DNA from 3 places in the Streptomyces sp. NPDC057697 genome. Region 3 is predicted to be linked to each of the others. Evidence: predicted binding sites of a transcription regulator. Region 3 holds the regulator's gene; each other region holds the start of a gene.
The links. The regulator HrcA, encoded in region 3, represses chaperone genes, less so after heat shock. The targets are predictions, from matches to a motif close to TTNGCACTCNGNNNNNCNGAGTGCNAA.

Region 1: groL (chaperonin GroEL) is a predicted target of HrcA. The motif match lies at 4,835-4,861, and genes of this name have one in related genera.
Region 2: groES (co-chaperone GroES) is a predicted target of HrcA. The motif match lies at 1,508-1,534, and genes of this name have one in related genera.

What each region holds. Positions count from the first base shown of each region.
Region 1 covers NZ_JBHVJA010000010.1:161,295-171,379, forward strand. Annotated here, with positions in the region: gene ACFVFH_RS24740 (cytochrome P450) at 1-1,153, shown strand, start outside; gene ACFVFH_RS24745 (ferredoxin) at 1,159-1,377, shown strand; gene ACFVFH_RS24750 (hypothetical protein) at 1,678-2,919, shown strand; gene groL (chaperonin GroEL) at 3,051-4,673, opposite strand; gene ACFVFH_RS24760 (cold-shock protein) at 5,043-5,249, opposite strand; gene ACFVFH_RS24765 (MoaD/ThiS family protein) at 5,671-5,949, opposite strand; gene thrC (threonine synthase) at 5,980-7,290, opposite strand; SAM riboswitch class I at 7,308-7,434, opposite strand; gene ACFVFH_RS24775 (glucosyl-3-phosphoglycerate synthase) at 7,588-8,544, shown strand; gene ACFVFH_RS24780 (trehalose-6-phosphate synthase) at 8,589-10,004, shown strand.
Region 2 covers NZ_JBHVJA010000002.1:178,571-188,655, reverse strand. Annotated here, with positions in the region: gene groL (chaperonin GroEL) at 1-950, opposite strand, end outside; gene groES (co-chaperone GroES) at 1,048-1,356, opposite strand; gene ACFVFH_RS06025 (hypothetical protein) at 1,649-1,978, shown strand; gene ACFVFH_RS06020 (hypothetical protein) at 2,065-2,373, opposite strand; gene ACFVFH_RS06015 (polysaccharide deacetylase family protein) at 2,370-3,371, opposite strand; gene ACFVFH_RS06010 (methyltransferase domain-containing protein) at 3,487-4,740, shown strand; gene ACFVFH_RS06005 (hypothetical protein) at 4,753-5,118, opposite strand; gene ACFVFH_RS06000 (hypothetical protein) at 5,170-5,835, opposite strand; gene ACFVFH_RS05995 (RNA polymerase sigma factor) at 5,935-7,203, opposite strand; gene ACFVFH_RS05990 (YciI family protein) at 7,245-7,610, opposite strand; gene ACFVFH_RS05985 (MFS transporter) at 7,651-9,117, opposite strand; gene ACFVFH_RS05980 (TetR/AcrR family transcriptional regulator) at 9,338-10,030, shown strand.
Region 3 covers NZ_JBHVJA010000001.1:820,288-830,372, forward strand. Annotated here, with positions in the region: gene ACFVFH_RS03680 (S41 family peptidase) at 1-2,757, opposite strand, end outside; gene ACFVFH_RS03685 (hypothetical protein) at 2,838-3,320, opposite strand; gene ACFVFH_RS03690 (16S rRNA (uracil(1498)-N(3))-methyltransferase) at 3,818-4,564, opposite strand; gene ACFVFH_RS03695 (nitronate monooxygenase) at 4,561-5,637, opposite strand; gene dnaJ (molecular chaperone DnaJ) at 5,762-6,898, opposite strand; gene hrcA (heat-inducible transcriptional repressor HrcA) at 6,899-7,915, opposite strand; gene ACFVFH_RS03710 (MBL fold metallo-hydrolase) at 8,115-8,837, shown strand; gene ACFVFH_RS03715 (DUF3097 domain-containing protein) at 8,870-9,688, shown strand.

The sequences.
Region 1 (10,085 bases), on a different contig from region 3:
CAACACCCCCGACGGACTCCAGCTCTCCGATGCCTACGAACGGGTCCGCGGCCAATCGGGCCTCCTGAAGGTCCAGTTGCCGTACGGGGAGCCGGCCTGGCTGGTCACCCGTTACGCCGATGCCCGGCTGGTCCTCGGTGACCAGCGCTTCAGCCGCGCGGCGGCCGCCTCGCACGACGAACCCCGCCAGTCCGAGGGGCAGCGCGACGGCGGGATCCTCGGCATGGACCCGCCGGACCACACCCGGCTGCGCTCCCTGGTCGCCAAGGCGTTCACCGTCCGCCAGGTCGAGAAGCTGCGCCCCCAGGTCCGGGAGCTGACCGCCGCCCTGCTCGACGAGCTGGAGACCGCCGGACCGCCCGCCGACCTGGTCGACCTGTTCGCGCTGCCGCTGCCGGTCGCCGTGATCTGCCGGATGCTGGGCGTGCCCACCGAGGACCGGCCGCGGTTCCGCGTGTGGAGCGACGACGCGCTGTCGACCAGCTCGCTCACCGCCGAGGAGTTCGACGCGAGCCGCGCCGAACTCCGCGCCTACATGGCCGGGTTGATCGACCAGCACCGCCGGGCACCGCAGGACGACCTGATGACGGCGCTCATCGAGGCCCGCGATGACGGCGACCGGCTCTCGGAACTCGAACTCATCGACCTCTGCGTGGGCATCCTGGTCGCGGGACACGAGACCACCGCGTCCCAGATCCCCAACTTCGTCCTCACCCTCCTCGACCACCCGGACCAGCTGGCCAGGCTCAGGGCCGAGCCGGAGCTCGTGCCGAACGCCGTGGAGGAGCTGCTCCGCTTCGTCCCCCTGGGCAGCGGGGCCGGTCAGCCCCGGTACGCCACCGAGGACATCGAGGTCGGCGGAACGCTCGTCCGCGCGGGCAGCCCCGTCCTGGTCGCCGTGGGCGCCGCCAACCGCGACGCGCTCCGGTTCACCGCCCCGGGCGTGCTCGACATCGCCCGCGAGGGCAACCAGCACCTCGGATTCGGCCACGGCGTCCACCACTGCCTGGGCGCCCCGCTGGCCCGGCTGGAACTCCAGGAGGCGCTGTCCGCCCTCATCACCCGCTTCCCCGGGCTGCGCCTGGCGGGCGACGTGACCTGGAAGTCCGAGATGCTGGTGCGCGGTCCGCGCGTCATGCCGGTGGAGTGGTGAGCGCCGTGACCTGGAACGTACGCGTCGACGCCCAGCTCTGCCAGGGTTCGGGGATGTGCGCCGGAACGGTCCCGGAGGTGTTCGCCCTGGACGGCGAGCGCGCCCGCGCGCGGACCGAGGGGATCGAGCCGGACGAACGGGTCCTGGACGCGGCCGACATCTGCCCGGCCCTGGCGATCACCGTGCACGAAGGAGCCTCGGTCATCGGCCCCCGCCGCGACTGAGCCCCCGCCACCACGCCCGAGCCGCCGCGGCGCCCCCGCCCGGCGGCTCGGGCCCCCGCACGCGGTCGCGCCCCCGCCGCCCCTCTCGCGGGCGGGCCGCCCGGCCGGCCGGGCACGCCGGACCGACGGCCCCCACCGTCGAGATCGCGCCGCCGCGACCGACCCGGCACCGCGCCACGCCCGGTGTCCGAAACCGGCTCCCACCTGGGGGTGGTTTGATCCTCCTTCGCCGCTTGATCGCTACGTTGCGTGGTCCTCTTGGCGCGCATCGTAATCAACCGGCCCAAAGGGGAGCGAACCATGTCCGAACCGTCCCACGAGCAGATCGTCTCCGGGCTCCGCGAGAGGCCCGCCATCGCCCTGGCCCCGGGCCCCCGCCTCGACGCCCAGCGGCCCGCTTCCCTTCCGCTGCCGCCCAGCACCGTATGGGATCTGCCGGGCGGCACCGCCTGGGTCTACTACGGCGAGGGGCACACCGGCCTGATGCGGCCGGTCATCGTCGCCGACGGCTTCGGCACCGGGCCGAGCGAGCTGGAATTCTCCTGGGAAATCATGGAGTTCGGCGACTACGCGCTCATCAGCCAGCTGCGCCGCCGGGGCCACGACGTCATTCTTCTCGGCTTCCACGAACGCAGTGCATCGATTCTGGACAACTCCCGCACCGCACGGGCGGCGATCGCGCGGACCATCGCCGAGCAGCGGGGCGACGCGCCGCTGGCCGTGGGCGGATTCAGCGCGGGCGGGCTCGTCACCCGGCACGCGCTGGCCAGGATGGAGACCGACAGCATCGACCACCGGACGGCGCTGTACTTCTCGTACGACAGCCCGCACCGGGGCGCCTGGATCCCGGTCGCGCTCCAGGCGTTCGCGCACTACATCAAGGACCTCGACAGCCGGTTCTCCGACCAGATCAACAGCCCGGCCGCCCGCCAGCTGCTGTGGCGGCACCTCGCGAAGTGGGACGACACCCCGGACCAGAGCGACGCGCGCGCCGCGTTCCTGGCGGAGATGGCGGCCGTCGGCGAGTGGCCGCGCCGGCCCCGGCTGATCGGCGTCGCCAACGGCACGGACACCGGCATCGGCACCGATGTGCGCGCGGGGGAACTGGCCCTGGAGGGCAAGGGCCTGTCGGTCGTGGGGACCAGGCTCTACACCCAGGCACCCGGCCGCGACGAACTCGTCGCGAAGCTGCGGGTGCTGACCCTGAAGACCAACGAGGGCCGTACGAGCGGGCTTCCGTCGATCGACGGCGCGCCCGGCGGCTCCCTGGAGGGCTTCGGCATCCTCGCCGACGCCTTCAACTCCCTCGACCCGTTCCTCGGCTTCAAGGCCGATGTGCGCATCCGCTCGCACTGCTTCGTCCCGTCCGTCAGTGCGGTCGACGTCGCCGACCTGGACACGGACGACGAGCTGTACACGGACATCTCGCGGCTCCCGCCGGGCGCGAGCGGGCTGGACGAGTTCCGGCTCGCCTCCCGGAACGAGGGGCACACCCTGGTGACGGAGGAGCTCTGCGCCTGGCTCCTCGACCGGCTCCCGTAGGACGGCACTCCTCCGGTACCCGGCCGGGCAGGGCGCGTGTGTACGCGCGGTGAGACACCTCGGCCCCCTGGACCGGCTGGTCCAGGGGGCCGAGACGACAGAGCCGTACAGGAACGACCGATCCGTCAGGATCAGAAGTCCATGTCACCGCCCGGCATGCCGCCCGGGGCGGCCGCGGCGGCCTTCTCCGGCTTGTCGGCGATGACGGCCTCGGTGGTGAGGAACAGCGCGGCGATGGACGCGGCGTTCTGCAGGGCGGAACGCGTGACCTTCGCCGGGTCGAGGATGCCCTCGGCGATCATGTCGACGTACTCGCCGGTCGCGGCGTTCAGACCGTGGCCGACGGCCAGGTTGCGCACCTTCTCGACGACGACGCCGCCCTCAAGACCACCGTTGACGGCGATCTGCTTGAGCGGGGCCTCCAGCGCCAGCTTGACGGCGTTGGCGCCGGTCGCCTCGTCACCCGAGAGCTCCAGCTTCTCGAAGACGGCCGAGGCCTGGAGCAGAGCCACGCCACCACCGGCGACGATGCCCTCCTCGACGGCGGCCTTGGCGTTGCGCACCGCGTCCTCGATGCGGTGCTTGCGCTCCTTGAGCTCGACCTCGGTCGCGGCACCGGCCTTGATGACGGCCACGCCGCCGGCCAGCTTCGCGAGGCGCTCCTGGAGCTTCTCGCGGTCGTAGTCCGAGTCGGAGTTCTCGATCTCGGCACGGATCTGGTTGACGCGGCCCTGGACCTGGTCGCTGTCACCGGCGCCGTCGACGATCGTCGTCTCGTCCTTGGTGATGACGACCTTGCGGGCGCGGCCGAGCAGGTCGAGACCGGCGTTCTCCAGCTTGAGGCCGACCTCCTCGGAGATGACGGTGCCACCGGTGAGGATGGCGATGTCGCCGAGCATGGCCTTGCGGCGGTCACCGAAGCCCGGGGCCTTGACGGCGACGGACTTGAAGGTGCCACGGATCTTGTTGACGACCAGGGTCGACAGGGCCTCGCCCTCGACGTCCTCGGCGATGATCAGCAGCGGCTTGCCGGACTGCATGACCTTCTCCAGCAGCGGAAGGAGGTCCTTCACGTTGCTGACCTTGGAGTTGACGATCAGGATGTACGGGTCGTCGAGGGACGACTCCATGCGCTCCATGTCGGTGGCGAAGTACGCCGAGATGTAGCCCTTGTCGAAGCGCATACCCTCGGTGAGCTCCAGCTCCAGACCGAAGGTCTGGGACTCCTCGACGGTGATGACGCCTTCCTTGCCGACCTTGTCCATGGCCTCGGCGATGAGCTCGCCGATCTGGGTGTCGGCGGCGGAGATGGAGGCGGTCGAAGCGATCTGCTCCTTGGTCTCCACGTCCTTGGCCTGCTCCAGGAGGGCGGCGGAGACGGCCTCGACGGCCTTCTCGATGCCCCGCTTGAGCGCCATCGGGTTGGCACCCGCGGCGACGTTGCGCAGACCCTCGCGGACGAGAGCCTGGGCGAGAACGGTGGCGGTGGTCGTACCGTCGCCGGCGACGTCGTCCGTCTTCTTGGCGACCTCCTTGACCAGCTCCGCACCGATCTTCTCGTACGGGTCCTCCAGCTCGATCTCCTTGGCGATGGAAACACCATCGTTGGTGATCGTGGGGGCGCCCCACTTCTTCTCAAGGACGACGTTGCGACCCTTGGGGCCAAGGGTGACCTTGACGGCGTCGGCGAGCTGGTTCATGCCGCGCTCGAGACCGCGCCGGGCCTCCTCGTCGAACGCGATGATCTTGGCCATGTGAAGTGGTCCTCCCGGACAGGGGTGGATTTCTCCGGACCGAGTGGCGCCCGCGACGGACGGCCTGCGTGACCGGTGGTTCCTTGCCCCACCGACCTGCGGGCCTCACCGGCCCGGTCCAAGTTCTGTCACTCTCACCTGGAGAGTGCTAACGCCAATGATTAGCACTCGACCCCCGAGAGTGCAAGCGTCCCCCTCGGGATGTGGACACCGCGCCGGGGCTCCCGGGGCGGCGGCGCGGAGCGCGCCGGGGGCTCACGCATGGGACGCACGGGACGCACTGAGACGCACGCAGACGCACGGAGGGCCCGTACCCCCGGGGTACGGGCCCTCCGTGCGTGAGTGGTGTCGTTGGCCGACCGCTCGAACTCAGCCGACGGCGAGCTTGACCATGTCTGCCTGCGGCCCCTTCTGGCCCTGCGAGATCTCGAATTCAACTCGCTGACCCTCTTCGAGGGTGCGGTATCCGTCCATCTGGATCGCGCTGTAGTGGACGAAAACATCCGCACCACCGTCGACCGCGATGAAGCCGTACCCCTTCTCCGCGTTGAACCACTTGACGGTGCCCTGAGCCATGCCTAACTCCCCTATTACTGGCCCTTGCGCAGGACCGCACTTCGCGGACCCGGGTCAGAACTCACCCTCCGACAGGAGAGGGTGTGTGCGCCGGAACGCGTCGACCGCGGCTGAATGTATCTGCCCAACTGCCCTCTGCAACAGGTCAATCGGACGAGAATTCTCGGCAGAACCGAACGCCCGGATATGCGGAATTCATATGAATCCTGGGCAAGTCGGGCCGGGCAAAGGCGACTTATGCCTCAAGCGGATCGCGCACTTTGGCTGCATCTTGTCGTGGCCGGGCGCATTCTCGTATGCGGGCGGCACGGGCAGCTGGGGGGACTTCCCACACTCTACCGCGCTCAACCATGCAGAATTGCCCCCTCCGTTTCAAACACGGAGGGGGCAATTCGATAACGCGGGGTGGCCGGACAGGACGTCAGCAGCCGCCGGCCACGGCCGGGATGATCGAGATCCCGGCGCCGTCCGGCGTCGCCGTCTCCAGGCCGCCCTCGAAGCGCACGTCGTCGTCGTTGACGTACACGTTCACGAAGCGGCGCAGCTTGCCCTGGTCGTCCAGGACGCGGGCGGCGATGCCCGGGTGGTTCCGCTCCAGGGACTCGATGACCTGGGAGAGGGTCGAGCCCTCGGCCGGGACCTCGGCCTGGCCGCCCGTGTAGGTGCGGAGGATGGTGGGGATGCGGACCTTGACGCTCATGGTGGGTGCCCTTCCTGGAGTCTCGGGTGGTCAGCTGGTGGCGAGGCCGGCGGCGCGGAACGCGTCCAGGCTGGGCCGGATCGTCGCGGTCGCCTGCGAGGTCTCGGCCACCGCGTCGAGGGTCTTGAGCCCGTCACCCGTGTTGAGTACGACGGTGGTCAGCGACGGGTCGATCAGACCGGCCTCGATGAGCTTCTTCGTCACACCGACCGTCACCCCGCCCGCCGTCTCGGCGAAGATGCCCTCGGTGCGCGCCAGCAGCTTGATCGCGTCGACGACCTGCTCGTCGTCCACGTCCTCCACCGCGCCGCCGGTGCGGCGGGCGATGTCCAGGACGTACGGGCCGTCCGCCGGGTTGCCGATGGCCAGGGACTTGGCGATCGTGTCCGGCTTCTGCGGCCGGACGACGTCGTGGCCGCCCTTGTACGCGACCGAGACCGGCGAGCAGCCCTCGGCCTGGGCGCCGAAGAGCTTGTACGGCTTGTCCTCGACGAGCCCCAGCTTGATCAGCTCCTGGAGGCCCTTGTCGATCTTGGTGAACTGCGAGCCGGACGCGATCGGGATGACCAGCTGGTCCGGGAGCCGCCAGCCGAGCTGCTCGCAGATCTCGTACGCCAGGGTCTTGGAGCCCTCGCCGTAGTACGGCCGCAGGTTGACGTTGACGAAGCCCCAGCCCTCGCCGAGCGGGTCGCCGATGAGCTCGGAGCAGAAGCGGTTGACGTCGTCGTAGTTGCCCTCGATGCCGACCAGCTCACCGCCGTACACCGCGGCCATGACGACCTTGCCCTGCTCCAGGTCGTGCGGGATGAAGACGCAGGAGCGGAAACCGGCGCGGGCCGCGGCGGCGCCGACGGCACCGGCGAGGTTGCCGGTGGAGGAGCAGGACAGGGTGGTGAAGCCGAAGGCGCGGGCCGCCTCGATGGCCTGGGCGACGACGCGGTCCTTGAAGGAGTGCGTGGGGTTGCCGGAGTCGTCCTTGACGAACAGCTTGCCCGGGTCGACACCGAGTTCACGGGCGAGGTTGTCGGCCTGGACGAGCTTGGTCCAGCCGGGGTTGAGATTGGGCTTCTCGGCGACGTCGGCGGGGACCGGCAGCAGCGGCGCGTAGCGCCAGATGTTGGCCGGACCCGCCTCGATGCGCTTCCTCAGCTCTTCGGGGGAGCCGCTCGGCAGGTCGTACGCCACTTCGAGCGGCCCGAAACAGGACGCGCAGGCGAAAATGGGTCCGAGCTCGAAACGCTCGCCGCACTCGCGGCAGGAAAGGCCCGAAGCGGGACCGAGGTCGACGGCTTCGGCGTCGACGGAAGAACTGGTGCTTACTGCAACGGTCTGCGCAGCCATGATGGCGAGGCCCTTTCTCCTCATCTTCCTCGTGGCGCGTTTCGCCACGAGACGGAATTGGCACCTTCCTCACCGGACCTGTCGGTCGGTGGGGGGGTTGCCGGGACTTCAACGGGCCGTTCCCTCAGTCCCTCTGGATGAGCGCTGTGGCACCGGATCTTGGATCCGGGCATTTGTCGGCGGACGGACCCCGGCATGCGATGGTCGTCCGCGTTGTTCAAGACTGTAACCGAAGCACCGGACCGTCGAGACAGCCGTCCGAACCGCGAGATGGATCACATACAGGGAGTATCGACCGTGCTGGAAGAGGTCGAATGCTGGTTGACCAGGCGTTCCTGGTCGGCCGCCGACCGCCCGCTGGACCGCCTCCTGGCCGCCAGGGCCGCGGCAGGGGAAGCGGGTCGCGCAAGCGTCAGTGTCGTACTGCCCGCGCTGAACGAGGAGGCGACGGTCGGCGAGATCGTCGCGACGATCCGGCGCGAGCTGATGGAGAAGGTCCGGCTGGTCGACGAGCTCGTGGTGATCGATTCCGGGTCCACCGACGCCACCGCGCGGGTGGCCCGGGAGGCCGGCGCCCGGGTCGTGCACCGGGACGCGATACTCCCCCGGCTCCCGGCCGTGCCCGGCAAGGGCGAGGTGCTGTGGCGCTCGCTCCTGGTGACCGGCGGCGACATCGTGTGCTTCGTCGACGCCGACCTGAAGGACTTCTCGGCGGAATTCGTCTCCGGCATCGTGGGCCCGCTGCTGACCGACCCGGACGTGCAGTTCGTGAAGGCGATGTACGACCGCCCGTTCGGCGACACCGCGGGCCAGGGCGGCCGGGTGACCGAGCTGGTGGCCCGCCCGCTGCTCAATCTGCACTGGCCGCGGCTGGCCGGCTTCGTCCAGCCGCTGGGAGGCGAGTACGCCGTACGCCGTTCGCTGCTCGAACGGCTGCCCTTCCCCGTCGGCTACGGAGTGGAGCTGGGCCTCCTGGTCGACGCGCTGCACACCGTGGGCCTCGACGCGCTGGCCCAGGTCGACGTCGGGGTGCGCAAGCACCGGCACCAGGACGGCCAGGCGCTCGGCCGGATGGCGGCCGCGATCTACCGGACCGCGCAACTGCGGCTGTCCCGGGGCCACCTGGTGCGCCCGGCGCTCACCCAGTTCGAGCGCGGCGCGAACGGCTTCGTCCCGCGCACCCATGCCGTGGACACCGAGGAGCGCCCCCCGATGTGCGAGGTCGAGGAGTACGTTTCACGCCGGGCGGCCTGACTTCGCACGTTTGGGCGGTTCGTGATCGGGCTAGATTCCGCAACATGGTCTCCGCGCACGAAGCCCAGCCCACTGCCCGGCCCCCCGTCCGGCCGTCCTCCCAGGTCCTCGTCGCCTCCAACCGCGGCCCGGTGTCGTACACCCTGGGCGCGGACGGATCGCTCGACGCGAAGCGGGGCGGCGGCGGTCTCGTCTCCGGCCTGAGCGCCGTCGACGACAAGCTCTGGGTGTGCGCCGCGCTCGGCGAGGGGGACCGGGAGGCGGTCCGGCGCGGGGTCGGCGAGCCGGGCGTACGGATGCTCGACATCGACGCGGACGTGCACGCCGACGCGTACAACGGCATCGCGAACTCGGTGCTCTGGTTCGTCCACCACATGCTCTACCAGACACCGCTGGAGCCGGTCTTCGACGCGGAGTTCCGGCGGCGGTGGGCCTCCTTCGAGACGTACAACCGGGCCTTCGCGGAGGCGCTCGCCGAGGAGGCGGAGCCGGGCGCGGCGGTGCTGGTGCAGGACTACCACCTGTCGCTGGTGCCGGGCATGCTCCGCGAGCTCCGCCCCGATCTGCGCATCGGCCACTTCTCGCACACCCCGTGGGCACCCGTCGACTACTTCCGGCTGCTCCCCGACGACATCGCCGAACAGCTGCTGCACGGCATCCTGGGCTCGGACCGGGCGGCGTTCCTGACCCGGCGGTGGGCGGACGCGTTCATCGGCTGCTGCACCCAGATCCTGGGCGGCACCGGGCGCACCCGGGTCGGGGTGCACGGGCTCGGCGCGGACGGCGGGTTCCTGCGCCGCCGGGCGCACGAGGCGGACGTGGACGAGCGGATGGCGGCGCTGCGCGCGCAGACCGGCCCCGGCCGGCGGACGATCGTACGGGTGGACCGGACGGAGCTGTCCAAGAACATCGTGCGCGGGCTGCTCGCCTACCGCGCGTTCCTGGACGAGCGCCCCGAATGGCGCGAGCGGGTCGTCCACGTCGCCTTCGCGTACCCCTCCCGGCAGGATCTCGCGGTGTACCGCGACTACACGGCCGAGGTCCGGCGGGTCGCCGACGAGATCAACGCCGTGTACGGCACGGCGGGCTGGACGCCGGTCGTGCTGCACGTCGAGGACGACTTCGCCCGCTCGCTCGCCGCGTACCGGCTGGCCGACGTGGCGCTCGTCAACCCGATCCGCGACGGGATGAACCTGGTCGCCAAGGAGATCCCGGTCGTCTCCGACCACGGCTGCGCGCTGGTGCTGTCGCGGGAGGCGGGGGCCTACGAGGAGCTGGGCAGCGACGCGGTCGTGGTGAATCCGTACGACGTCTCCGCGACGGCGGCGGCACTGCACGAGGCGCTGACGATGGCGGACGACGAACGGGCCGCGCGCACCGAGCGCCTGGCCGCCGCGGCGGTCGCGCTGCCGCCGCAGCAGTGGTTCCTGGACCAGCTGGACGCGCTGCGGCGGGACTGAGCCCCGGGGCCTTCCGTCCGGATCGGGCGGGCCCGGCATGGTCCGGACGGAAGAGGCCGGGGCCTGTCGTCGAAGTGCCGC
Region 2 (10,085 bases), on a different contig from region 3:
AGCACGTCCAGACCGGCCTGGTCGAGCTTGAGGCCGACCTCCTCGGCGATGACGGTCGCACCGGTGAGGGTGGCGATGTCGCCGAGCATGGCCTTGCGGCGGTCACCGAAGCCCGGGGCCTTCACCGCGACGGCGTTGAAGGTGCCACGGATCTTGTTGACGACGAGGGTCGACAGCGCCTCGCCCTCGACGTCCTCGGCGATGATCAGCAGCGGCTTGGAGCCACCGGCCTGGATGACCTTCTCCAGCAGCGGGAGCAGCTCCTGGATCGAACCGATCTTGCCCTGGTGGATCAGGATGTACGGGTCGTCGAGGACGGCCTCCATACGCTCCTGGTCGGTCACCATGTACGGGGACAGGTAGCCCTTGTCGAAGGCCATGCCCTCGGTGAAGTCGAGGTCCAGACCGAAGGTGTTGGACTCCTCGACGGTGATGACACCGTCCTTGCCGACCTTGTCCATCGCGTCCGCGATGAGCTCGCCGACCTGCGGGTCCTGCGCGGAGAGCGCGGCCACGGCGGCGATGTCGGTCTTGTCGTCGATCGGGCGGGCGGTCGCGAGGAGCTCCTCGGACACGGCCTTGACCGCGGCGTCGATGCCCTTCTTCAGGGCGGCCGGGGAGGCACCGGCGGCGACGTTGCGCAGACCCTCGCGGACGAGCGCCTGGGCGAGCACGGTGGCGGTGGTCGTACCGTCACCCGCGACGTCGTTGGTCTTGGTCGCCACCTCCTTCACCAGCTGGGCACCGAGGTTCTCGTACGGGTCGTCGAGCTCGACCTCGCGCGCGATGGTGACACCGTCGTTGGTGATGGTGGGAGCGCCGAACTTCTTGTCGATGACGACGTTGCGGCCCTTGGGGCCGATCGTCACCTTGACCGTGTCGGCAAGCTTGTTGACGCCGCGCTCAAGGGCGCGACGGGCGTCCTCGTCGAACTTCAGGATCTTCGCCATGGGAGCTGAGCTTTCCTCTCGAACGAACTGCGCCCCCGGCCGCCCGGCTGGTTAGTTCGCAGGGGGCCAGGGGCGCAGAACAGAAAACGTGGGTGAATTACTTCTCGATGATCGCGAGGACGTCGCGAGCCGAGAGGACGAGGTACTCCTCGCCGTTGTACTTCACCTCGGTGCCGCCGTACTTGCTGTACAGCACGACGTCGCCGGTCTTGACGTCGAGCGGAAGGCGCTCGCCGTTCTCGAAGCGACCCGGGCCCACGGCCAGGACGACGCCCTCCTGGGGCTTCTCCTTGGCGGTGTCCGGAATGACCAGGCCGGAGGCCGTGGTCTGCTCGGCGTCGAGCGGCTGGACCACAATGCGGTCCTCGAGCGGCTTGATCGCAACCTTGGTGCTGGCGGTCGACACGATCCGGTCTCCCCCTTCGGAGATCTCACGGGGTAACAGTCTTGGGGTGGCGACCAGGCCGATCCGTCGTCGCGGGTGCCGGACCTGCCAGTCGCGCAGTACTGCTGGCACTCTCCAGTGGTGAGTGCCAGCACCGAGACTATGACCGGGATTAGCACTCGGTCAAGCGGAGTGCCAATTCGCGCGATCGTGGCGTCGCCGCCGCGGCGGCCGGGCATCGTCCGGACAACGGTCCGGACACCGTGGGGACAACGTACGGACGGACCGGACCGTTCCGTACGGCCGTGGGGACATGACGCGTCCCCCGCACCCCGCTCCGCGCCCGCGTCCGGACCCGCGTGCCGGGCGGCCGTACGCGTCGCGCGCCGTGAACGGCTGCCTCGATGTGGCGCTCGGGCCGCTGCCGATCCCGCTGGAGGCGCCGATCGGCGCGGTCGCGACGCTCCGGCCGGCGCTCTCCCGGACGGATCCCGGCGGCCCGGGGCCGACGGAGCCGCCCGCGGCGGCCCGGACGCCCGTCCCGGTCTTCGGCGGGATCACCGCGGCCGCCCGCCTCTTCGCCGTCGTGCCGATCCGGGCGCACCGGCCCCGGGCGGGCTCCAGGTGCCGACGCCGTGCGTGATGACACCGCGGGCCGAGGACGGGGCTACGGCCGCCCACAGCCGGTGCCCGCGCCCGTTCCCTCGTACGAACCCGGCGGGGACGGGGCTACGGCCGCCCGCAGCCGGTGCCCGTGCCCGTTCCCTCGTACGAACCCGGCCGGGCCGGCCACCAGTGCCTCAGCGGCGGCGACGGCCGCGAGCGCCGGGTCTCCGGCGGCCGACGGCAGGCGATCACGACCAGGGAGCCCGCCCCGCCGTGGTCGCCGTGCACCGGCGCCTCCGGCGGACGGTTCACCCGCTGGGCGGCCTTGCGGCCCAGCCGTTCGATCGGGTCCACCGACTGCGCGCAGCCGGTGGTGGTGAGGAGCGCACCGACCAGCAGCAGTCCGGCCGCCGACCGGTGCGCGCGTCTCATACGTAGTCCTCCAGCCGGGCCACGGCGTAGCCGCGGTCCGTGACGGTCTTCATGACCGCCCGGACCAGGTCGGCCATGCTGCCGCCCCATTCACCGCGCCCCCGGAAGTGCGTGAGGATGATGTCGCCCGGGTGCAGGTCCTCGTCCTCCTCGCGCCACTCCATGTGGTCGGGGAATGCCTCGGCGTTCCAGAGGGGCACCGCCTTGATCCCGCAGGACCGCGCGATGCGGAGCGTGTCCCCGTTGTAGTTGCCGTAGGGCGGGCGGAAGAGGACGGGCCGCTTCCCGAACTGCTTCTCGATGATGTCCTGCTGATGGCAGATCTCGCGCTTCTGCTCGGCGTACGAGAGGCCGGGGAGATAGGGGTGGGTGAGCGTGTGGTTGTCGAGGGCGACGCCCAGCCGCTGGGCCTCGCCGAAGTATCCGTAGTTGTCGTTCACCTCGTAGTCGCTGAGGAACGCGCTGTACGGGATGTCCAGCTCGTCCATCATCTGGAGCAGCTCGGGGTCCTTGTCGGAGCCGTCGTCGATCGTCAGGAAGACGACGCGGTCCTTGGTCGGGACGGTGGTGAAGACCGGTGGCAGCGAGTCGTCGCCGCCCTCCACCTCGAAGCCCTCGCGGGTGGTGATGCGCGGCTTCACCAGGGGCGGCGGCGGTGCGATCAGCGGTGTCTTCTCCAGCCCCCACTTCTTGGCGAGCGTCGCGCGCACGGCCGGGGCGAGCTTCGCGTTCTCGTGGGCCTCGCCGGGCTCCCGCGCCTGGGGGGCGCGCTGTCCGGGGCCGCCCGGACGTCCGGCGCCGGGGTTCGTGCCCGCCTCCGCTCCCGGGAAGCCGACGACGGGCCGCTCCCGGTGCTCGTCCTCGCCGCCCGCCCCGGAGGCGCAGCCGGAGCCGACCGCGGCGACCAGGAGGGCGGCCAGGACGGCGCAGGCGGGCCGGTGCCCGCCCGGACTCCGGCCGCGTCCGGTGCCCGATACGGAGGTTCCGTGACGCTTCATTGTGTTTTTTTCGTTTTGTCGTACTAGTTGCATGGCGCCGCATCCTGCCAGCACGCGATCGGCCTCCCGGCCCGACACCGCCGCCGGGCCCGCCGGTCTACCCGGCTGGCTCACAATGGGACGAGTGAACGCTCTCGCCCCGAACGACCCGTCCGCCGCCGGCCGGTCCGACGCCCCCGACCCCCTCGCCGCCTTCCAGGCCCTGCGCACCCCCGAGGGCGCCGCGCTCCTGGACGAACTGCGGACGTACGACCCCGCCCAGGAACTCGCCACCGCCACCCGGCTGCGCCGCAGCCACCCGGCCGCCCTGGTGTCGGCGGCGCTGGGACAGGCCCGGCTGCGACAGCGGGCGGTGGCGAAGTTCGGCGCCGAGGACGCGTACCGGATGTTCTTCACGCCGAACGGCGTCGAGCAGGCGACCCGTACCTCGGTGGCCGCCCATCGCGCGCGGCGGTTCGCGGAGACGGGCGGGGTGCGCCGGGTCGCCGACCTCTGCTGCGGGATCGGCGGCGACGCGATCGCGCTCGCGCGGGCGGGCATCGGCGTGCTCGCCGTGGACCGCGACCCGCTGACCGCCGAGGTGGCCCGCGCCAACGCCGCAGCCCTGGGCCTGGACGGTCTGATCGAGGTGCGGTGCGCCGATGTCGCCGACATCGACACCTCGCCGTACGACGCGGTCTTCGTCGACCCGGCCCGGCGCGGCGGCCGGGGCCGGATCTTCGACCCGGAGGCCTACTCGCCGCCGCTCTCCTGGGCGACCGGCGCCGCGCTCGCCGCCCCCCGCGCCGCCCTGAAGATCGCCCCGGGCATCCCGCACGAGGCGATCCCGGCGCAGGCGGAGGCCGAGTGGATCTCGGACGGCGGCGACGTGAAGGAGGCGGTGCTCTGGTTCGGCGAGGGCTTCGCGGCCGGTTCGTACCGCGCCACCGTGCTCCCGGCCGGGGCCTCCCTGTGGGCCGGGGCCCCGCTGCCCGCCCCGCCGGTCGGCCCGGTCGGCCGCTATCTCCACGAGCCGGACGGCGCCGTCATCCGCGCCCATCTGGTCGCCGACCTCGTGGCACGGTGCGAGGGCAGGCTGGTCGACGAGACCATCGCGTACATCACGAGCGACCGGCCGTACGCGTCCCCGTACGTCTCCGGGTACGAGATCACCGACCGGCTGCCGTTCAACATGAAGAAGCTGAAGGCGCTGCTGCGGGAGCGGAAGGTGGGCGTCCTGACCGTCAAGAAGCGCGGCTCGGCGGTCGAACCGGAGGAACTGCGCCGCCGGATGAAGCTCGCCGGGCCGAACTCCGCGACGGTCTTCCTGACCCGGGTGGCCGGAGCGCCGACGATGCTGCTCGGCCACCCGCTGACCGGCCCGGCCTGAGACCGGCGGCCGTCAGGCGAGGTCGGTCAGGTCCTCCGCGTACACCTGCGAGAGCGGCTGGGGACCCACGTACTGCTGGCAGTTGCACTGGCCGGACTCGAAGCGGACCGGCTTCTTGGCCTCGTCCCAGGCCGTCGGCACCTCGATCCGCTCATGGCACTTGCCCTGCTTGTCATGCTTGGCGAGATGGTGCGTGCAGCCGCAGATCGGCTCCGGCGGCCGGTTCGCCGCTTCGAGCGCCAGCCGTTCCTGCCTGGCCGCTTCGAGGAGTTCGAGCTTGCGGGCGTGCCGGTTGCGCAGTGCCGTACGGACGTTGTCGACGGCCCATCCGAAGCCGCCCGTCCAGAAGATGATGAGCACCCACCAGTACCACTCCATGTCGTCCTCCCCCTGACGTGATCCATGTGTCACGCCAGGATAGGACCGGGGTCAGCGGTGAGCGCCTCCTCCTACGGAGAACAGCGGCTCCGGCGCGGGTGCTCCGGCCAGCACCCGCAGCACCCAGCGCCGGTGGGCGAACGCCTTGACCAGGCCGATGAGTCCGACGATCCAGGCGGTCACCCCGAGCCCCATGACCAGCACGGCCAGTCCGTAGGGCTCGCCGTTCAGTCCGCCGCCGGCCGGGACGGCGACGCAGGCGTACAGCCCGACCGCGCAGAGCGCGAAGGACATCAGCAGCCAGGCGAGGGAGACGCCCGGCATCCGCAGGGCCGCGTCGCGTGCCGGATCGCGGTCCAGGCCGCCCCAGGCGTCGAGCAGCCGGCGGATCCTGCCGTCCCGGCGCAGGCCGATGACGACGACGATGACGGCGGGCACCACACAGCCGACGCCCATGGCGACGATGACCACCCCGACCGCGGCGCTGATGACGTCGTAGGACTCCTCGAAGGTGATCAGCGCCGTGCCCACCAGCAGCCAGCCGAGCGCGCAGAGCGCCCCCCACAGCCACAGCAGCGCCAGCCGCCCCGGTGCCACATGGTCCCGGACCAAGGCGTCGAGCACCGCGGCCCGGTCGGCGAGCAGGGCCTCCCGGTCGGGCCAGGAACGTATGCCCACGGGAGGCGGTGGCGGCGGCAGAGGTGCGCGGGGAGACATGGTGCAGACCCTACCGACCGTGTGTGCGGGGCCGGTTCGGGAGCGGCGCTTCCCGGGGCGCGGCTTCCGCGGCGCGGCGCGCCGGCCGGTGACGGGCGGTCAGCGGCCGTCCCGGGCCGGGTGTTCCGCGCGGGCCAGCAGCAACGCCCGTTCCCGTGCGTTGCGGGTCAGCCCGGCCGCCCGCGTGAACTCCGCCCGTGCCTCCGCCAGCCGCCCCGTCCTGGCCAGCAGGTCCCCGCGGACGCTGGGCAGCAGATGGTAGCCCCGCAGCGCCGGGTCACCGGCCAGCGCGTCGACCAGGGCGAGACCGGCCGCCGGTCCCCGCGCCATCGAGACCGCCACGGCCCGGTTCAGCCCGACGACCGGGGACGGGACGATCGCGGCGAGGCGGTCGTAGAGGGCGGCGATGGTGTCCCAGTCGGTGTCCTCGTACGTCGCCGCCCGCGCATGGCAGGCGGCGATCGCGGCCTGCACGGTGTACGGGCCGAGCCCGGCGCCCCCGCTCCGGGCCACGGCCCGCTCCAGGGCGGCGACCCCGCGCCGGATCAGCAGGCGGTCCCAGCGGGCCCGGTCCTGGTCGGCGAGGAGCACCGGCGCACCGTCCGGCCCGGTCCGGGCGGCGGTCCGTGCGGCCTGGAGCTCCAGCAGCGCGGCCAGTCCGTGGACCTCGGGCTCCTGTTCCATCAGACCGGCGAGCACCCGGGCCAGCCGCAGCGCGTCCTCGCAGAGCGCGGGGCGCAGCCAGTCGTCGCCCGCGGTCGCCGCGTACCCCTCGTTGAAGATCAGGTAGATCACTTCGAGCACCGGACCGAGGCGGGCGGCGCGCTCCGGCCCGTACGGCGCCTCGAAGGGGATGCCCGCGCGGCCCAGGGTCCGTTTCGCCCGGACGATGCGCTGGGCGACGGTCGGTTCCGGGGCCAGGAACGCGCGGGCGATCTCTTCGGTGGTCAGGCCGCCGAGCAGACGCAGGGTGAGAGCGATCCGGGCCTCGGTGGCGAGCACCGGGTGGCAGGCGGTGAAGATCAGCCGGAGCAGATCGTCGTCGATGCCGTCCGTCCCGGGGGGCTCGGGCGGCGGCACGTCCGCCAGGGAACGGCCCACCTCGGCCAGCTTGCGCGCGTAGGTCTCCTTGCGGCGTACGAGATCGATCGCGCGGTGTCTGGCGGTGGCCATGAGCCAGGCGCCCGGCCGGTCCGGGACACCTGACTCCGGCCACTGCTCCAATGCGGCCACCAGGGCGTCCTGCGCGATCTCCTCGGCCATGCCGACGTCCCGCACGATGCGGGCGACCGCCGCGATGATCCGCGGGGACTCGATCCTGAAGACCGTCTCGACCGCCCCGGTCGCGCCTGCTGCCGTCACGGTCACCCATCACAGCAGCCGCACCGGGGCGGGGCAAACGGGACCGGTCAGGCGCCCGGGGTGCCCTCGTCGATCCGGCGGACCTCGGAGGTCACGGTCCAGCTCTCCGGGTGGGTGCGCAGGAAGCGCCGGGTCCACTCCAGGGCCTCCTCCTCGTCCTTGACCTGGAGGATGGCGTAGCCGCCGACGACCTCCTTGGTCTCGGTGAAGGGCCCGTCGGTCCGGCTGAGCTTCCCGCCGGACCAGGTGACCCTGGTCCCTTGGGAGGTCGGGGCGAGCCCGGCCGTCTCCAGCATGACGCCCGCCTTGGTGATCTCCTCGAACAGGGCGCCCATGCGCTTCTCGAACTCGGGGTCCGGTTCGGGGAAGGGGTGCTGCTCGTCGATGCGGATCAGCGACATGAAGCGTGGCATGGTGCCTCCTGGGTCCGGGGGCGGGGTCGGTCCCCGCCTCTCACCCTTGCGTCGAACGGGACCCGGCCGGATCGACAGGTCCCGGGAAATTCTTCCGGGAACTCTCCGGCCCGGCGACCGGAGCGGTCTCCGGCTCGGGCGCCTCGGCGCTCTCCGGCGCCGGGGCGGTCCGCTGCACGGCCGCCCTGCCGCCCGGAAGCAGCACCAGGGCCACCAGCGCCGCCACCACGAGCAGCCCGGCGCAGACCCAGAACGCCGCCGCGTACCCGGCCGCGAGGTCGGCGGGCCGTGCCCCGTCCCCGGTGACCCGGGCGGCGACGGTGACCAGCACGGCGAGCCCCAGCGAGCCGCCCACCTGGCGGGCGCTGTTCATCAGCCCGGAGGCCATGCCCGTCTCCTCGGGCACCACGTCGGTCGTGGCGGCCGTGCCCAGCGGCACGAAGCACATCCCGACGCCGACGCTGCACACGAGGGACGGGCCGAGGATCGAGTAGAGGAAGCTGCCGTCCGCCTGCGCCGTCGCCGCGAACCCGGCCAGGCCGAGCGCGGCCAGGACGCCGCCGAGCGCCAGCAGCCGCCCGGTGCCGAGCGCCGCGACCGCACGGGTGGCGATGAGCGATCCGGCGACGACGCCCGCCGAGAACGGCAGGAAGGCGGCCCCGGCGGCGGTCGGCCCGTAGTCGAGGACCTGCTGCATGTAGAGCGAGACGAAGTAGAAGGCGGCGAACTGCCCGGAGCTCAGCAGCAGGCAGAAGATGTTCGCGGTCAGGACCGGCCGCTGGGTCAGCAGTCCGGGGCGCAGCAGCGGACTGCCGGTCCGCAGCTCGACGACGACGAAGGCGGCGAGCAGCAGCACGGCGGCGCCCAGCGTGCCCAGTGTCCGGGCCGATCCCCAGGCGTCGGTCGACGTCCGTACGAGCCCGAGGACCAGCAGCGTCGTGCCCGCGGTGGCCAGCAGCGCGCCCGTCACGTCGAGCCGGGCGCCGGTCCGGGCCCGGCCGCCGCGCAGTCCGCTGCGCGCGGCCCCCACCATCGCGAACGCCACGATCGGCACGTTCACCAGCATCACCGCGCGCCAGCCCGCCGCGTCGGTGAGCACCCCGCCCGCGAGCACGCCGACCGCGCCGCCCGCCGCGCCCGCCATGCCCCACAGCCCGAGGGCGCGGGAGCGGGCGGGTCCGGCCGGGAACGCCAGGGCGATCAGCGCGAAGGCGACCGGGGCGAGCGCGGCGGCCCCGGCCCCCTGGACCGCCCGCGCGGCGATGAGCGCGCCGGGCGACTGGGCGAAGCCGCCGGCCAGGCTGGCGACGCCGAACAGCACCAGGCCCGCCGTCAGGACCCGGCGGCTGCCGAGCAGATCGCCCAGCCGGCCGCCGAGCATCAGCAGTCCGCCGAAGGCGAGCGCGTAGGCGTTCACCACCCACAGCAGCCCCTGGGGCGTGAAGCCGAGATCGCCGCGCATGTCCGGCAGCGCGACGTTCACCACGGACATGTCCAGCGCCACCATGAACTGCACGACGAGAGCCACCACCAGCAGCCAACGCGTATGCCGCGACTGATCCTCCACGACTCTTCCCTTCCCTCTGGTCCATCCGGTCGAATGATTACTATACGCGTATAGAAATTGAGCACACGGGGGCCCGGGAAGGGGCCGGAACGGCGGCACGGGAGACAATGCCCAGGTGGCAGGGACAGAGAAGAAGCGGGCACCCGCGGCGAAGGCACCCATAAAGAAGGCGCCTGCGAAGAAACAGGCGCCGGCAAAACGATCGGTGGGGCGGCCGCGCCGGCTCGACCCGGACACGATGGTCGCCACCGCGCGCCGCATCGTCGAGGAAGAGGGCGTGGACGCCCTGAGCATGCGGCGGGTGGCGAAGGAGCTGGGCTCCACGCCGATGGCGCTCTACCACTACGTGCAGGACAAGGACGAGTTGCTGATGCTCACCCTGTCCGGCACCGCGGCCGCCTTCCCCCGTCCCCGGCTGCCCGAGGACCCGCGCGAGCGGCTGCTCGCCGTGGCCGTGCACATGCACGACATCCTGTCCCGGATCCCGTGGGTGCTGGACATCCTGGCGCTGGGCGAGCTGACCGACCGCAACGCGCTGTGGATGGTCGAGGAGATCGTCGACTCGGCGATCGCCTGCGGTCTCTCCCCCGCCCAGGCGGTACGCGCCTACCGGACGGTCTGGAGCTATGTCTACGGCGACCTGGTCTTCCGCCGGGCGGCCGAACGCCGAGCGGAGAATCCGCCGGGCAGGCACTGGTTCCCCGAGATGGTGACCGAGGAGGACGCGGCGACGCTGCCCCGGCTCACCGCGATCAAGGACGACTGGCGCGCGTACGCCGCCGACTACGAGGTGGCGGACGAACTCGACGCGATCGTCCGGGGACTGATCGACCGCGGGACGTCCACCGCCTGAGGAACCGGCGGAGTGACGGGCGGGACACAGGCGGGGAACCGGCCGGGTGGCCGCT
Region 3 (10,085 bases):
GACGTCCACGACCAGCCCCTCACGGGCCACCTCGACGCGCAGATCGCGGTGGAGCTGCGCCCAGCCCGAGCCGACCATGTCGGGGATGTGGAGATAGCCGAGGCGTCCGCCGGACCGCTCGTGCACATGGGCCCGCCGGTCGGCGACCCACGCGTGGTAGCGCAGCGCCTCCTCGTCGGCGACCGGTACGACGACGACATGGCGGGGATCGCCGCCGTCCACCGGCGAGACGGTCAGCTCGACCGGCTTGTCGGCGGAGCCGGTGAGCAGCGGTCCGGGCCCGGCCACCGGGTCGACCGGGCAGCCGTCGACGGCGAGGATCACATCACCGGGGCGCACCGCCACCCCGGGCGCGGTCAGCGGCGAGCGGGCCTCCGGGTCGGAGGTCTCCGACGGCAGGATCCGGTCGACGCGCCAGGCGCCCTCGTCGGTACGGGAGATGTCCGCGCCGAGCAGCCCCTGGCGGGCCGAGTCGTCGCGCCATCCCCCGGACGGGATCACATAGGCGTGCGAGGTGCCGAGTTCCCCCTGCACCTCCCAGAGCAGGTCCATCAGGTCGTCGTGGGTGGCGACCCGCTCCAGCACCGGGCGGTACCGCTCCAGGACGCCGTCCCAGTCGAGGCCGCCCATGTCGGGGCGCCAGAAGTTGTCCCGCATGATGCGCCCGGCCTCGTCGTACATCTGGCGCCATTCGGCGGCGGGTTCGAGGGTCCGCCGGATCCGGGAGAGGTCGACGGTGACGCCGCCGTCGCTGCCGCCGTCGTCGTCATCGGCCGCGACATGGCTGTCGGACGGCACGACGCGCAGCTTGCCCCGGGTGTGCAGGACGACCCGCTTGCCGTCCCCGCTGACCGCGAAGTCCTGGACTCCGGAGGCGAGTTCCTCGCAGCGCAGCTTCTCCAGGTCGTACCGCTCCAGCACCGTCTCGGGACGCCCGGAGTCGGGGGTGGCGGCGCTCGTGCCGAGCACCCCGGTCACCGGGTGGTTCAGCCACAGCAGCCCGTCCTTCGCGGCGCGCAGCGTGGAGTAGCTGCCTGCCTCGACGGGCAGCGGCACGATCCGGTCCGCGAGCCCGTCGAGGTCGATGCGGGTGACGGGCAGCGCGGTCGGGTTGTCCTGATCGCCCTCGCCGCCCTTCTCCCTCTCGGACGGGCGGCCGTGGCGCTGCGGCCCGAACGGGGAGGGCGTGGTGGCGGCGAGCGTCAGCAGATACGGGCGGCAGGTGCCGAGGAACGCCAGGTCGAAGACATGGGCGTCGTAGACCGGGTCGAAGGACCGCTCGGAGAGGAACGCCAGGTGTTTGCCGTCGCCGGTGAACGCGGGTGCGAAGTCCCGGAAGCGCAGCGGGGTGGCCTCGGCGACCGAGAGGTCGGCGAGGTGCGCGAGCTTGAGCCTGCTGAGCGGACCGGGGCCGGGGTGGGACCAGGCGAGCCAGGAGGAGTCGGGCGAGAAGGCGAGGCCGGAGGCTTCGCCGTGCTCGCTGCGGTCCACCTCGTGGACCTCTCCGCTCTCCCGCTCGACGATCAGGATCCGCCCGTCGTGCGCGGCGACGGCGAACCGGCTGCCGTCGGGGGCCGGGGCCAGTTCGAGAACCCTGCCGACGCGGCCGACGGCGAGGCGGCGCGGTACGGCGCCGGGGGCGGTGCCGGTGGCGGGGGCGCACTCCAGGGCGTCGTCGCCCTCGGCGTCGGTGACCCAGACGACGTGCTGGTCGCCGTCGGCCTGGAAGGCGCGGGGCAGCCTGGCCCGTACGCCGGGTTCGACGGCGAGTGCGCGGGCCGGGCCCTCGCGGTGGGTGACCCAGTGGACGGCACCGCGCGTCCCGACGGCGCTGCCCCGGCCGGTGCGGTCCGGGGAGGCGGCGTCGAGATGGCCGGCGGCGTGCACGGGGTGCGGCTGGAGGTCGGCGCGCTGGCCGCCGAGCCGGATGTCGAGGCGGCGCGGCCCGTCGCCTTCGAGGTCGTCCAGCAGCCAGAGTTCACCGGCCGAGGCGTAGGCGACCCGGGTGCCGTCGGAGGTCGCGTGGCGGGCGTAGAAGCCCTCGACGCCGGTGTGGCGGCGCAGGTCGGAGCCGTCCGGGAGCGAGGAGTAGACCGCGCCGACGCCCTCGTGGTCGGAGAGGAAGGCGATGCGCTCGCCCACCCACATCGGGCACTCGATGTTCCCGTCGAGCCCGGCGTGGAGCCGGACGAACTCCGACGGGCCGTCGGCCGGGCCCTCGGCCGAAGGCTCCTGCTCGATCCACAGCTTGCCCGCCGTACCGCCCCGGTAGCGCTTCCAGGTGGCGGCCTCGCGCCCCATGGTGACCGAGAGCAGCAGGACCCGGCCGCCGGGCCCGTACGCGGCCGAGCCGACCGGCCCGTACGGCAGGGTGCGTGCCGGTCCGCCGTCGACCGGGAGGGCCCTGGCCCAGGTGCGGCGGTGCGATGCCTGTCCCTGGGCGCTGACGACCAGCACGTCGCCCCCGGGCGTCCAGCCGTGGACGGCGGTCTGGGCGTCGCCCCAGTAGGTGAGCCGCTCGGAGGGTCCGCCGTCGGCCGGGGCGATGTGTACCTCGGGTTCCCCGTCCCGGGTGGACGTCCAGGCGACCAGGGTGCCGTCGGGCGATATCCGCGGGTGGCCGACGGGCCGGTTGTCGGCGCTGACGCGCCAGGCGCGGCCACCGTCCAGCGGGGCCAGCCAGACGTCGTCCTCGGCGGTGAAGGCGATCGAATCGCCCTGGACATGGGGGTATCGGAGGTAGGCAGGCTGTGTCACATCGGTCACCCTAGGCCGCGGTCCTGTTCCGCGTAACCGGGTTGGCCGGAGTACGACGGGCGGCCGTGCGCCGGTCGGACTCACTTGCCCATGGGCGCCTCCGTCACCGTGACCGTGACCGTGACGGCCGGTCGGACGCCGGCGCCGCCACCGGCCGGCAGCGGGTTCAGCACGGCGGTCGAGGGGGCGGCGTCGCAGTTGCCGAGCACATCCGCCCGGAAGACGTCCCTGCCGCCCGTCCGGGCGGTCAGGTCCCCCCGCACGCACCGCCCGCCGAGCTCCTGGGTCACCTTGCCCGTGAGGGTGATGGCCTCGCCGTTGCCGGTCCTGCCGTTGCAGTCCACGTTCGCGACCCGGCGCACGGCCACGACGGGCGACGCGCCCTGGGCCTGGCCCCCGTCGGCTCCGGCGGTACAGCTCAGCCACTGCACATCGACCCCGTTGCGCTCCAGCGCGCCGGTGCCGACCCGGCCGGTGGTCACCGCGACGGACGCGGAATTCAGCCCGTTCGTGGGCTCACACGCGGTGGCCCCGGCCACCGCCGCGACGACGAGTGCGGACACGGCCAGAAAGCGCCGTTCCCGTCCCTGACCCCATGCCCTTGATGTCCACATACGGGCAGCTTCCCACCGATACCCACCGGACGGTAGACGGCGTGCGGTCGCACCAGGGGGCGCCGCCGGGGCGCACGAAGAAGCTCCGGCCGACCGCCAGTTGCCGACCGGCCTTGCGAACACGGCCGTTCCCGGGGGAAGAAGTCGGCCTCACGGGAGAATCGGGCTCGCGGGAGACTTTGGTGCCACGAGGAAAGCCGCCTCACGGGAAACCCTGGCCCCACGCCCACCGACCGACCCCACGGCAACCGGTCGCCCCACGCCCTCCGGCCGACCTCATGCTCTTCGGCCGACCCCACGCCCACCGGTCGACCCCACGCCCACCGGCCGATCCCACAGCAACCGGCCCGACCCCACCACCGGAAGCCGCCCCACCACCGGAAGCCGCCCCACCACCAGAAGCCGCCCCTGCCGCCACCGGCCGGGCTCACAACCACCGGCCGGGCTCACGACCAGCGGCCGGTCCGCCCCAGCAGCAGCGCCGTCGCCGCCGTGCCCGCCGTGGAGGTGCGCAGCACGCTCGCCCCGAGTCGGCAGGTCCGCGCGCCCGCCTCGGCGAAGAGCGCCAGCTCGTCCGGCGACACACCGCCCTCGGGCCCGACGACCAGCACGATCTCGCCCCGGTCGGGGAGCGGGACGGTGGCCAGCGGCTCGCTGTCGTGTCCCCGGTCCTCGTGCAGGACGGCGGCGAAGTCCGCCGTGGCCAGCAGCGCGGCGACCTGTTTGGTCGTCATCGCGTCGGCCACGTCGGGGAAGCGGACCCGGCGGGACTGCTTGCCCGCCTCCCGGGCGGTGTTGCGCCACTTCGCCAGGGACTTGAGGCCGCGGTCGCCCTTCCACTGCGTGATGCAGCGCGCCGCCTGCCAGGGCACGATCGCGTCGACGCCGGTCTCCGTCATCGTCTCCACGGCGACCTCGCCCCGGTCGCCCTTGGGCAGGGCCTGGACGACGGTGATCCGGGGAGCGGGGCGGGGCTCCTCCCGGATGCCGGTCAGACCGGTGACGACGAGCCGGTCCTTGCCCTCGGCGGCCAGGACGGCGCCCTCCGTCCAGTGGCCGCGCCCGTCGGTGAGCACGAGCTCCTCACCGGCGCGCAGCCGCTTCACCGACACGGCGTGCCGGCCCTCGGGCCCCTCCAGGACGAACTCGGGTCCGCCGGGGACCTGTTCGACGACGAAGACCGGTGCGGTCACTGCGTACTCCCTGTGCTCACTGCCGCCCGTGCGGCGTCCAGTTCTTCGGCGAGCAGCCGGACCAGCCGGCCCGCGGGCAGCTCGCGTGCCATCCGGTGTCCCTGGCCCGCCCACAGGGCCATGCCCTGCGCGTCCCCGGCCTTCGCCGCCGCCTTGCGCAGCCCTGCGGTCAGGTAGTGGACCTGCGGATAGGCGGCGGGGGCGTACGGGCCGTGCTCGCGCACGAACCGGTTGACCAGACCGCGGGCCGGGCGGCCGGAGAACGCCCGGGTCAGGGCCGTCCGTACGAACAGCGGGTTGGTCAGGGCCTGCTTGTGCAGCGGGCTCGCGCCGGACTCGGGGCAGGCGAGGAACGCCGTACCGAGCTGCGCCGCCTCGGCGCCCGCGGCGAGCACCGCGGCGATCTGGGACCCGCGCATCAGCCCGCCGGTCGCGACGATCGGGATCTGCACGGTCTCGCGGACCTGGGCGACCAGCGAGAGCAGCCCGATCCCGGCGCCGTCGGCCTGCGGGTCGTCGCGGTGGGTGGACTGGTGGCCGCCCGCCTCGACGCCCTGGACGCAGACCGCGTCGGCGCCCGCCCACTGCGCGGCCTGGGCCTCCTCGGGCGTGGTCACCGTCACCACGGTGTACGTGCCGACCCCGGCGAACGCGTCGAGGGTGTCGCGGGTCGGGCAGCCGAAGGTGAACGAGACGGCCGGGACCGGGTCCTCCAGGAGGATGGCCAGCTTGGCCTCGTACCCGTCGTCGCCGCCATGGGCGTCCGGGTCGCCCAGCGGGGTCTCGTACCAGGCGGCCTCGCCCGCGAGCTGGTGCCGGTACACCTCGACGGCGCTCGGGTCGGCGAGGGCCGGCTGCGGCATGAAGAGATTGACGCCGAAGGGCTGACCGGTCAGCCCCCTCAGCTGCTTGATCTCGTGGTACATGCCGTCCGCCGTCTTGTACCCGGCGGCGAGGAAACCGAGCCCGCCCGCCTCGGAGACGGCCGCGACGAGCTGCGGGGCGGACGCGCCCCCCGCCATCGGGGCCTGCACGATCGGATACCGGCAGAGATCGGTCAACGCGGATGACATGACCGCATCGTGTCACGTCCCGCGCGGACCGGGGAGCGCGGGACGGGGTCCGCTTTGTACTCAAACGCCGGGCGGGCCCGTCGAGCGGGCCCACCCGGCGTCCGGAAGGGGTGCGGCAGACCGGTCAGCGACCGTTGAAGGCGTCCTTCAGCCGGGAGAACAGTCCCTGCTGGCCGGGCTGGAACTGGCCGGTGGGCCGCTCCTCGCCCCGCATCTTCGCCAGGTCCCGCAGCAGCCGTTCCTGCTCCGGGTCCAGCTTCGTCGGGGTCATCACCTCGACGTGCACGATCAGATCGCCGCGCCCGCCGCCCCGCAGATGCGTGATGCCGCGTCCGTGCAGCGGGACCGACTGGCCGGACTGGGTGCCCGGCCGGATGTCGACCTCCTCCAGGCCGTCGAGCGTCTCCAGCGGCACCTTGGTGCCGAGCGCGCCCGCCGTCATGGGGATGGTGACCGTGCAGTGCAGATCGTCGCCCCGGCGCTGGAACACCGCGTGCGAGAGCTCGTGGATCTCCACGTACAGATCGCCGGCCGGGCCGCCGCCGGGGCCGACCTCTCCCTCGCCCGCGAGCTGGATGCGGGTGCCGTTGTCGACACCGGCGGGGATCTTCACGGTGAGCGTGCGCCGCGACCGGATGCGGCCGTCACCGGCGCACTCCGGGCACGGGGTCGGCACGACCGTGCCGAAGCCCTGGCACTGCGGGCAGGGCCGCGAGGTCATGACCTGGCCGAGGAAGGACCGGGTGACCTGGGAGACCTCGCCGCGGCCGCGGCACATGTCACAGGTCTGGGCGGAGGTGCCGGGGGCGGCGCCCTCGCCGCTGCACGTGGTGCAGACGACGGCCGTGTCGACCTGGATGTCCTTGGTGGTGCCGAACGCGGCCTCGGCGAGATCGATCTCCAAACGGATCATCGCGTCCTGGCCGCGCCGGGTGCGCGAACGGGGCCCGCGCTGCGACGACGTACCGAAGAACGCGTCCATGATGTCGGAGAAGTTGCCGAAGCCGCCCTGTCCGAATCCGCCCGCGCCACCGCCGCCGGAGGCGGACAGCGGGTCGCCGCCGAGGTCGTAGACCTGCTTCTTCTGCGGGTCCGACAGCACCTCGTAGGCGGCGTTGATCTCCTTGAACCGCTCCTGGGTCTTCGGATCGGGGTTCACATCCGGGTGCAGCTCGCGGGCGAGCCGACGGAATGCCTTCTTGATCTCGTCCTGAGATGCGTCGCGGCGTACGCCGAGTACGGCGTAGTAGTCCGTGGCCACTTACGACTCCGCCAGGATCTGTCCGACGTAACGTGCCACTGCGCGTACCGCTCCCATCGTTCCGGGGTAGTCCATGCGGGTCGGTCCGACCACGCCGAGTTTGGCGACTGCCTCGTCGCCCGAACCGTAGCCGACCGCGACGACGGACGTGGAGTTGAGCCCCTCGTGGGCGTTCTCGTGCCCGATACGTACGGTCATGCCCGAGTCCTTGGCCTCGCCGAGCAGCTTCAGCAGCACGACCTGTTCCTCCAGTGCCTCCAGCACCGGCCGGATCATCACCGGGAAGTCGTGTCCGAAGCGGGTGAGGTTGGAGGTGCCGCCGATCATCAGCCGCTCCTCCGTCTCCTCGACGAGGGTTTCGAGCAGGGTGGAGAGCACGGTGGACACGGTGCCCCGGTCCTCGCTCTCGAAGGATTCCGGCAGGTCCTGCACCAGCTGCGGGACGTCCGCGAAGCGGCGTCCGACGACCCGGCTGTTGAGCCGGGCCCGCAGATCGGCGAGAGAAGTCTCACCGAACGGGGCGGGGCAGTCGATCATGCGCTGCTCGACCCGGCCGGTGTCCGTGATGAGCACGAGCATCAGCCGGGCGGACGCCAGCGACAGCAGCTCCACGTGCCGCACCGTCGACCGGGTCAGCGAGGGGTACTGCACGATGGCGACCTGCCGGGTCAGCTGCGCGAGCAGCCGTACGGTGCGGCCCACGACGTCGTCGAGGTCGACCGCTCCGTCGAGGAAGTTGTGAATGGCCCGGCGCTCCGGCGAGGAGAGGGGCTTGACCCCCGCGAGCCTGTCGACGAAGAGCCGGTAGCCCTTGTCCGTCGGGATGCGTCCGGCGCTGGTGTGGGGCTGGGCGATGAAGCCCTCGTCCTCCAGCACCGCCATGTCGTTGCGCACGGTCGCCGGGGAGACCCCCAGCTTGTGCCGCTCGGTGAGCGCCTTGGAGCCCACGGGCTCCTCCGTGCCGACATAGTCCTGGACGATGGCGCGAAGGACTTCGAGTCTGCGTTCGCTGAGCATCGCGCACACCTCCAGCTGTGTTTCCTCGGTGGTTCTCGGGTCGTTCCTGTGTCCCTGCCCAGGAATCCGCCTGGCACTCTGTCATCGCGAGTGCCAGCAATCCCCCGGCCAGTGTACGGCGGTCGAGTGGGGGCCTAGCAAGGGCGACCGGCCACGCTACCGCGAGACCTCGCGAGCCGTTTGCCGATAGCGTCCCGGTATGGATGCCTCTTGGGAAGAGTTCGGGTGGGAGCGGCTCGGTCATGGAGTGGGCCGGCGGCGCCTTCCGGGGTGGGACGCGACGGTCGCGCTGGTGGCCGGAACGGACGGGGTACTGCTCTTCGACACCGGATCGACGCTCCGCGAGGGCGCCGAGGTGCGGGCCCAGGCCCAGGCCCTGTTCGGCCGGAGGGTGACGCATATCGCACTCAGCCACCCCCATTTCGACCACGTCCTGGGCACCGCCGCGTTCTCCGGCACCGAGGTGTACGGGGCGGTCGGCCTCGCGGAGCTGCTGGAGCGCGAGGCGTCGGGGCTGCACGGCTCGGCGGTACGTCACGGGGTCACCGAGCACGACGCGGCGGAGGCCGTCGACGCGCTGGTGTCGCCGCACCACCAGGTGTGCGGCGAGTGGACGCTCGATCTGGGCGGCGGGCGCGAGGTGGTGCTGGCCGACGTGGGCCCCGCGCACAGCGGCCACGACCTGGTGGCCGTCGTCCCCGGCTCCCCCGCGATCGTGCTCTGCGGCGACCTGGTCGAGGAGTCCGGCGAACCGCAGGCGGGCGAGGACGCCTTCCCGTCCCGCTGGCCGGCCGCGCTGGACCGGCTGCTGGAGCTGGGCGGCGAGGACGGGGTGTACGTACCGGGCCACGGGGCGGTGGTGAACGCCGCGTTCGTCCGCGCCCAGCGTGAACAACTGGCCGTACGCTTCGGCGTGTCGTGACCCTCGGGGCCAGGTCGTCCTATCGTCGTCCGATGCGCAGCTACCAGCCGGACCTGACCCCGCCGTGGAAGAGGTCCGCCCCCGTTCCCGAGGTCCCCGCCGAGCCCGATCTGGTCGTGGAGGAGGTCTCCACCGGATTCTGCGGTGCGGTGATCCGCTGCGAGAAGACGGCCCAGGGGCCGACGGTGACCCTGGAGGACCGCTTCGGCAAGCACCGGGTCTTCCCGATGGAACCGCGTGGCTTCCTGCTGGAGGGCCGGGTGGTCACCCTCGTCCGCCCCTCGGCGGCCGGCCCCGTGCGCCCGGCCCGTACGGCCTCGGGTTCGGTCGCGGTCCCGGGGGCGCGGGCCCGGGTCGCGCGGGCGGGCCGGATCTATGTGGAGGGCAGGCACGACGCGGAGCTGGTCGAACGGGTCTGGGGCGACGACCTGCGGATCGAGGGCGTGGTCGTGGAGTACCTGGAGGGCATCGACGACCTCCCCGCCATCGTGCGCGACTTCTCCCCCGGCCCGGACGCCCGGCTGGGCGTCCTGGTCGACCATCTGGTGCCCGGCTCCAAGGAGTCCCGGATCGCCGCCCAGGTCTCGGACGCGAACGTCCTGGTGCTCGGCCATCCCTACATCGACGTGTGGGAAGCGGTGAAGCCGTCCTCGGCGGGCATCGCGGCCTGGCCGGTGGTACCGCGCGGCCAGGACTGGAAGACCGGCGTGTGCCGCGCGCTCGGCTGGCCGGAGAACACCGGCGCGGCCTGGCAGCGGATCCTGTCCACGGTCCGCTCGTACCGCGATCTGGAACCGGCCCTGCTGGGCTCGGTGGAGCACCTGATCGACTTCGTGACGGCACCGGAGTAGGGGATGCCCAGCCCTGCGGGGCTTCTTTCAGCCCGTGGGGGTTCCCTCAGCTCGTCGGGGCTTCTCTCAGCCCGTCGGGGTTTCCCCAGCCCGGTCGGGGCTTCTCTCAGCCCGGTCGGGGCCTGTCCAGCCCTGCGGGGCTTCTCCCAGCCGTGGGGCTTTCCCCGCCCGGTCAGGGCTTCCCCAGCTCGGTCGGGGATTCCCCAGCCCACCGGGGTTTCCCTCAGCCCGGTCGGGGCTTCTGTCAGCCCCTCCGGCGTTTGAGGAGCGGGGGTCCGGGGGCGGAGCCCCCGGTTACGGGAAGGGGCGGGACAGGGGAACAGGCCCGCCGCAGGCGCACCCCCCGCGCACCGCACCCCACCACGCCCGGGACCGGCACCCGCCCCGGCACCGGCAC